DNA from 3 places in the Desulfovibrio intestinalis genome. Region 3 is predicted to be linked to each of the others. Evidence: riboswitches for the same ligand, from Rfam matches in the RefSeq annotation. Region 3 holds a riboswitch; each other region holds the start of a gene.

Region 1 (2,266 bases), on a different contig from region 3:
GCAGTACATTAGTACATTTTGAACGGGAGATCCCCCGGCAAGCGCCGGGGGATCTTTGCGTGCTGGGTGGAGGAATGGGGTTAGCGGCCAGGCGCGCTCAACCGATCCCCTCACAATGCGGTGGAGCTGATTGCCCCTCCCTGTGCACGGCATGGCGGAGAACGACAGCATTGGGCAGGCAAAAGAGCACATATTTTTTGTTAATAAACTAAGCCTGCTAGCTGCTGTTTAGGCACTGGAGAAGCGGTTTATCTTGCTTGTCAGGAATATTTATTGAAAAAAATGCACCTCGGAAAAGTGGCAGTTAGTGCGGTTTTCCGGCGCTCACATCCGCAAATCCGCATTTCCCAAGGGCTTGATCAACCTTGAAATCCTCTGCCCAGTACGCTAGATTGCACTCTGCACCTAGGGAGTCACCAGCCAACCATAACAGGCTGCGGAACTTTCAATGGCGGTTCCGGCAGATGCATCTTGGGCAGAGTACGGCTCGTGTCCATCGCTTTTTTGCGGTCTTTTTTCGGCCTAAGAAAGGCTTTATAATAAATTTTCTCAATATAAACTGAACTGTTCCTACGAAGCTAGGAAGCCTTTTTTGCCTACCCCGATTGACACGGTGCAGTTCTTTTGAGATTTTCTAGACATTGAAAGCGCCCTTTTGGGGCTTAATAGAGAATCCCGTGAAAAACGGGAGCGGACCCGCCGCCGTAAGTCGGATAAATGCCACCTTTTTACATGTGCCACTGGGCTGACAGCCTGGGAAGGCCAAAAGATGGTCGACAAGCCGGAAGACCTGCTTTCAAACATAATCAACGGCTGCCAGGTATATTCCTGAGCAGACTCAGTATGGGTTGTCGGTACGGGGCCTTTGCCGACCAGTCCATTGCCGGGGAGCTACCTGCTCCCGACTACAGGCATGTCTTTGGGTTACAACCATCGCCCCATATAGGTCATCGGTGTTTTGTTCGTTCGGGTTCCGAACGAACCTTTGTTCACAGTTGTTACGTTTGGGAGTTTTTCTCCATGCCCGCCAGCATTACCAAGCGCGATGGCACGGCAGTGCCTTTTGATTCTGTCAAGATCCTCAACGCCATTACCAAGGCCAATCAGGCCGTTGGTGGTGAGGATATGTCCCCTACCGATCTTTTATTTGTAACGGAAAAAGTCTGCAAAAAACTGGACGCACGCGAGCTGAAGCACGTTGAAGAAATTCAGGACTTGGTTGAAGAAACACTGATTCAGTACGACTACGCCAAGACTGCCAAAGCTTATATTCTGTACCGCGCCGAGCATACGAAGATCCGCAATGCGGAATCGTATCTCATGGATATTTATAAAAAGCTTACGTATTCCCCGGCCATTCACGAAGATATCAAGCGTGAAAATGCCAATATTGACGGTGATACGGCCATGGGCACCATGCTCAAGTATGGCTCCGAAGGCTCCAAGTACTTTATCGACAACTATATTTTGCCCAAGGATGCTTCGTCAGCACATATCAATGGCGATATCCACATTCATGACAAAGATTTCTATATGCTCACGGAAACGTGCTGCCAGATAGATCTTATCCCATTGTTCAAAAACGGATTTTCCACCGGGCACGGCTATCTGCGTGAACCCAACGCCATTGAAAGCTATTCGGCTCTTGCCTGCATAGCCATTCAGGCCAACCAGAATGAAATGCACGGTGGGCAGAGTGTGCCGCACTTTGATTTCGCTATGGCCGAAGGCGTTATCAAGACGTACCGTAAGGAATACGAAAGGGCTTTTACGGCCTTTGTGCGCATTGCCATGCATCTCGAAGCTACGGAAGCTGCTGCCTTTACTGAAAAGTTGCTGGCAAGTGTCGACCTGTGCCCGCGCCTTGGCAATATGGAAGAATTTGGCCGTAAATTGAACGAGGTCATGCCTGCGGAGCAGAAGAGCATGGCAGTAGAAGCCCATGCCTATGCCGCCGAAGAAGCCCTGAAGTACACCGAGCGCCGCTCTTATCAGGCTATGGAAGCTTTTATCCACAACCTGAACACAATGAACTCACGCGCCGGGGCTCAGGTTCCTTTCAGTTCCATCAACTATGGTACTGACACCTCCGCCGAAGGCCGCATGGTGACCAAAAATCTGCTCAAGGCCACCAAGGCTGGTCTTGGCAATGGGGAAACATCCATTTTCCCCGTGCAGATTTTCAAGGTGAAGTCCGGGGTTAACTACAATAAAGAAGACCCCAACTACGACCTCTTCCTCTTGGCCATTGAAGTTTCAGCCATGC
Region 2 (2,266 bases), on a different contig from region 3:
TGGCAGAAAAGCCGATCAACGCCGCCCCCTGAACTGCTCTGCGAAAAAGACTCTGAGGCACGTCATGAACTGTTGTGCGGTCTGCGCTGCGGCATGACCTGCCCGACGATCTATCCGGCCATCTATCCGGCAATCAGCCCGAACAGCAGCCCGAGCAGTAGTCTGATACGCGGGCTGATGGCCTAGCTGATAGCATGACTGATCCCATGGCAGATAGCGTGCCCTATGGCCTAGCGGGTAGCTTGGCTGATGGCACGCAAGCAGCGGCATAAGCAAAAACCGCATCATGGCCGCCTCCGCACCAGCAGGGCAAAAAACGGACCGCCCAGAAGAGCCGTCACCACACCCACGGGCAATTCCTGCCCCCCATCCAGCACACAGCGGGCCAGCACGTCGGCCCAAACAAGCAGCACCCCACCGCCAAAAAATGCTCCAGCCAGCAGAGGGCCGTGACCGCAGCCCAGCACAAGGCGCAGCACATGAGGCACAACCAGACCCACAAAGCCGATAACTCCGGCTATGGCCACGCAACCCGCCGTCATGCAGCTTGCCCCGGCCAGCAGCCAAAGCCGCGCCCGCCCCACATGCAGACCAAGCTGGGCAGCCTGCTCGTCGCCCAAGGTCAGCACGTCCAGCGCCCGCCACCCCCAAACAACCGCCGCAAGACCGGGCACAAGGGTTGCCAGCAACAAGGGCAGACTGTCCCAGCCACGCCCCTGAAAAGACCCCATAATCCAAAAAACTATGCTGGTTACAGACTCTTCATTGAGCGCCTTGATCAGGGCCACCAGCGCGCCAAGAAAAGCTGCCACGGCAATGCCCGCAAGTATGACGCTCTCACGCCTGAATCCGCCGTCGCCCCTGCCGAGCCACAAGGCTCCTGCCAGTGCCAGCAGTGCGCCCAGCAAGGCAGCGGGAGCCACAAGAGCCGCCGACCCCGGCAATGAAATATGCAGTGCCGACAACGGGCCGCTTAACGCCGCGCCGATGATTCCCCCAAGGGCGAGAGCCATGCTCGCGCCACAGGCCGCTCCGGCAGAAATACCCAGCGTAAAGGGATCAGCCAAAGGATTGCGCAACACCCCCTGCAAAGCCACGCCCGCTACCGCCAAGGCTCCACCGCACAAGGCTGCAAGGCACACGCGGGCAAGACGAATCTGCCCCACTACCAGCATAAGTGCCGTCTCCTGCGGCGGTGCGGCCAGCCCCAATTGCGCGGCCAAAGCGTGAAAAACCTGCCCTGCCGATAGTGAAACCGGCCCCGGCAGGCAGGCCAGCGGCAAGGAAACAAGCCACAGCAGCGCCAGAACCGCAAACGCGGGCCACAGGCGTGCAGAAGTATGTACGGAAGGGGAGGAGGAATATGGTATCGCGGTCATGCCCGCCCTTTGCAGACCCAGCGTGAACCGCATGGGCATAAAAAAGGCCTCTTCCGCCACAAAACACTAGCTGTTTCATGAAGGAAGAGGCCCGTATTTCCTCAATCCTGCCGGCAAAATCCCGTTGCCGTGGCGGCTCAGGCCGCAACCCCGGCCCGTCACAAAATAGTGGGGCCGTGGGGCAAGGCAGGTCTTCCGGCTTGGCTCCCTTTCACCGGCCTTCCCGTTTCCAGTGGCGCTGTATGGTGCGAGGTTCATGAGCCTTACGGCGGCGGGTCCGCTCCCGCATCTCACGGGATTCCCTTTTCAAGCCGGGCAACCCGGCTACCATTGCCGCGCCTACTGTAGGCGGGGGCGGCAGGCCTGTCAATGCCGGGCAAACATATGCAAAAGAACCGGACAAAAAGCACCACACCACTATTGTTTTTGCGCTTTTGCCGGGCTAACATGCGGGAGATTTTTACAAATCTCGAAGGGATGTATATGAACATTGCGTATGACGGATTTTTCCTGAAAGAAGGCCTTCAAAGCCTGGGGCACACGCTCATTGATCTTTCGCCTTACAGGGAGAAAAACCTCACACAAACCCTCGCCAGCTTAGACTCTCAAGTGGACATCGTGCTGGTGGAACTTTTTGGAGGCAAAAAACTTCCTTCTGACCTGCATCAATGCCAAACCCGTCTGGCGGCATACTGCATTGACTCAAGCATCAACGCTTTCTGGCTCGAACATATCTGCAAGGCCTTCGACGATGTTTTCGTCGATCAGCTAGAAACGGTCTCAACCCTGCGCAAAGCTGGAATCAAGGCTTTATGGCTGCCTCTCTGTGCTCAGAAGGCGGAGTTCCGGTCTCCACCACCGCAAAAAAAATACGATATCTCCTTTGT
Region 3 (2,266 bases):
ACCCTACGGCTTTCTGGGTTCTTTGGTCAGGTCGTCAGTGCTTTCCTTGGCGTGGCGCACAAGAATGGCAGCAGCGCCGGGCGTTTCGCCAAGGCCTTTCAGGTGGGCGTCAACCTTGATTCCTGCTTTTTTGAGCTGTGTGGCCCAGGAATCGTCCTCGTCGCCTGCAAGGTCGTTGCGGGCGTGGTCGCCAGCTACCAGCATCAGGGGAGCGATAACCACATGCTTGATCTTGGCGGCCTTGAGGCCTTCAAGCATGTCGTCAAAATTGCGCGCCCCTTCCACAGTGGCCATATGGATATTTTTGTCAGTGGACTTGAAGACAGCGTACACGCCTTCAAATGCCAGGTCGGCGCGGCCGTGGCTCTGGCCGTGACCCATAAGCACAAGGGCGGTATTTTTGCCGCGGGCGCTCTTGGTGTCGGCCTTGATGGCAGCCAGCAGTTCCTGGGCATCGCCCTTGGATTCCAGCATGGGACGGCCCATAAATACGGACTCAAAGCGGCCGGGATTTTTGCTCACGTCAAGCAGCACGGCCCGTTCCAGAGCGGTGAATTCCTCACCGGCCAAAACGTGCAGCGACTGCACGCGCACAACTTTCACGCCGTCCTTGGCCAACTGGGCCAAGCCGTCGCTGATGCCGCCCACAGGCTGACCCTGTTCGGCCAGTTTTTTACGGATGATCTGTGAAGTGTAGGCCCAGACCACAGGCGCGCCGGGGAAAGCTTTTTTGAATTCCGCATCCACAGCCTTGAAGGCGGGCTGAGCCTCGGGAACGCTGGTTCCAAAGGCCACCAGCAAAATGCCTTCCTTGGGTGCGGCTTCACCGGAAGCGTGGCTTGTGCCGGTAAGGCTGAGCGCCGCGAGCAGCAGCAGGAGAAAGAGTAGTGGGCGAAGCCCGAAATGTGACAGGGTGCGTGGCATGGCAACCTCCTCAATATCGCGTTGAAAGGTTCGCAAAAGGGCTCTGGCCCCGGCGGATGTTCGGACTTGAGGGTTGTGGGGCTGTGTGCCCGCGCCTTGGTTTCGCCTTCACCGCTTGCGCGATTGGCTGTCAAACGCCGCCCACCTTGAGCAGGCGAAAAGAAACCTTGTCCCCTCTTACCGCAGCGCGACTGTTTTCGATTTGCACGAAATTCCCCGCCAAAAGAGTACAGGACAACAGGGCGCGCCAAATGTCAAGGAGGGCAGGCGGTTGCACTGCGTGTTGTCCCCAAGTCCTGTTGGGTGGCCGCTTTGTGGCTTCCTTGGCCGATCTGAGCTTATTTTTCCTTGTTCTTCCGTCAAATTTCTGCTACATATGCGACCTCCCTTTAAAAAGGGAAATCATGTTTGGAGGCTGGACATATGGCAGGCTTGGAAACCGGGCACGAAACCGAAATGAATTTCGAGAGTGCTCTCGAAAACTACCTCACTTCCGATTTTGGCGACCTTGAAGAAGGCTCTATCACCAAGGGCGAAATCGTTCGCGTGGACGAAGACAATGTATTGGTGGACGTGAACTTCAAGTCCGAGGGTCAGATTCCCGCGGCTGAATTCCGCGATCCCGCTGGTAACATGGTCGTTGCCGTGGGCGACAAGGTGGACGTGTACGTTGTTCGCAAGAACGAAAACGACGGCACCATTACCCTTTCTTTTGAAAAGGCCAAACGCATGCAGGTCTTCGATCAGCTCGAAGACGTGCAGGAAAACAACAGGGTCATCACCGGCCACATCGTACGTCGCATCAAGGGCGGCTACACTGTGGACATCGGCGGAGTCGAGGCATTTTTGCCCGGTTCTCATGTGGATCTGCGCCCCGTGCCGGACATGGACGCCCTGGTCAACCAGGAGTTCGAATTCCGCGTGCTCAAGATCAACCGCCGCCGCAGCAATGTTATTGTTTCGCGCCGCGTGCTGCTTGAAGAAGAACGCGATTCCAAGCGTCAGGATCTGCTGCGCACCCTCGAAGAAAACCAGACTGTGCAGGGCAAGGCCAAGAACATCACCGAATACGGCGTGTTCGTGGACCTGGGCGGCCTCGACGGCCTGCTGCACATCACCGACATGAGCTGGAAGCGCATCCGTCATCCCAAGGAAATGATCACCATCGGTCAGGAACTGACCTTGAAGGTGCTTTCCTTTGACCGCGACAACAACAAGGTCTCCCTGGGCCTCAAGCAGCTCGTGCCCGATCCGTGGCAGGACATTTCTGCCCGCTTCCCCGAAGGCGCCAAGTGCTCCGGCAAAGTCACCAACCTGGTTGACTACGGCGCATTTGTTGAGC

The links. Region 3 has a riboswitch for cobalamin ahead of HNQ38_RS13140 (sirohydrochlorin cobaltochelatase). Riboswitches for the same ligand answer to the same signal wherever they lie in the genome.
Region 1: linked by a shared signal. The riboswitch ahead of HNQ38_RS04400 (anaerobic ribonucleoside triphosphate reductase) and the one ahead of HNQ38_RS13140 (sirohydrochlorin cobaltochelatase) in region 3 are both predicted to bind cobalamin.
Region 2: linked by a shared signal. The riboswitch ahead of HNQ38_RS01810 (FecCD family ABC transporter permease) and the one ahead of HNQ38_RS13140 (sirohydrochlorin cobaltochelatase) in region 3 are both predicted to bind cobalamin.

What each region holds. Positions count from the first base shown of each region.
Region 1 is NZ_JACHGO010000002.1:361,091-363,356, forward strand. It holds cobalamin riboswitch at 629-812, shown strand; gene HNQ38_RS04400 (anaerobic ribonucleoside triphosphate reductase) at 1,021-2,266, shown strand, end outside.
Region 2 is NZ_JACHGO010000001.1:410,563-412,828, reverse strand. It holds gene HNQ38_RS01815 (ABC transporter ATP-binding protein) at 1-19, opposite strand, end outside; gene HNQ38_RS01810 (FecCD family ABC transporter permease) at 285-1,379, opposite strand; cobalamin riboswitch at 1,548-1,727, opposite strand; gene HNQ38_RS01805 (glycosyltransferase family protein) at 1,863-2,266, shown strand, end outside.
Region 3 is NZ_JACHGO010000009.1:74,620-76,885, reverse strand. It holds gene HNQ38_RS13140 (sirohydrochlorin cobaltochelatase) at 4-924, opposite strand; cobalamin riboswitch at 959-1,181, opposite strand; gene HNQ38_RS13135 (30S ribosomal protein S1) at 1,348-2,266, shown strand, end outside.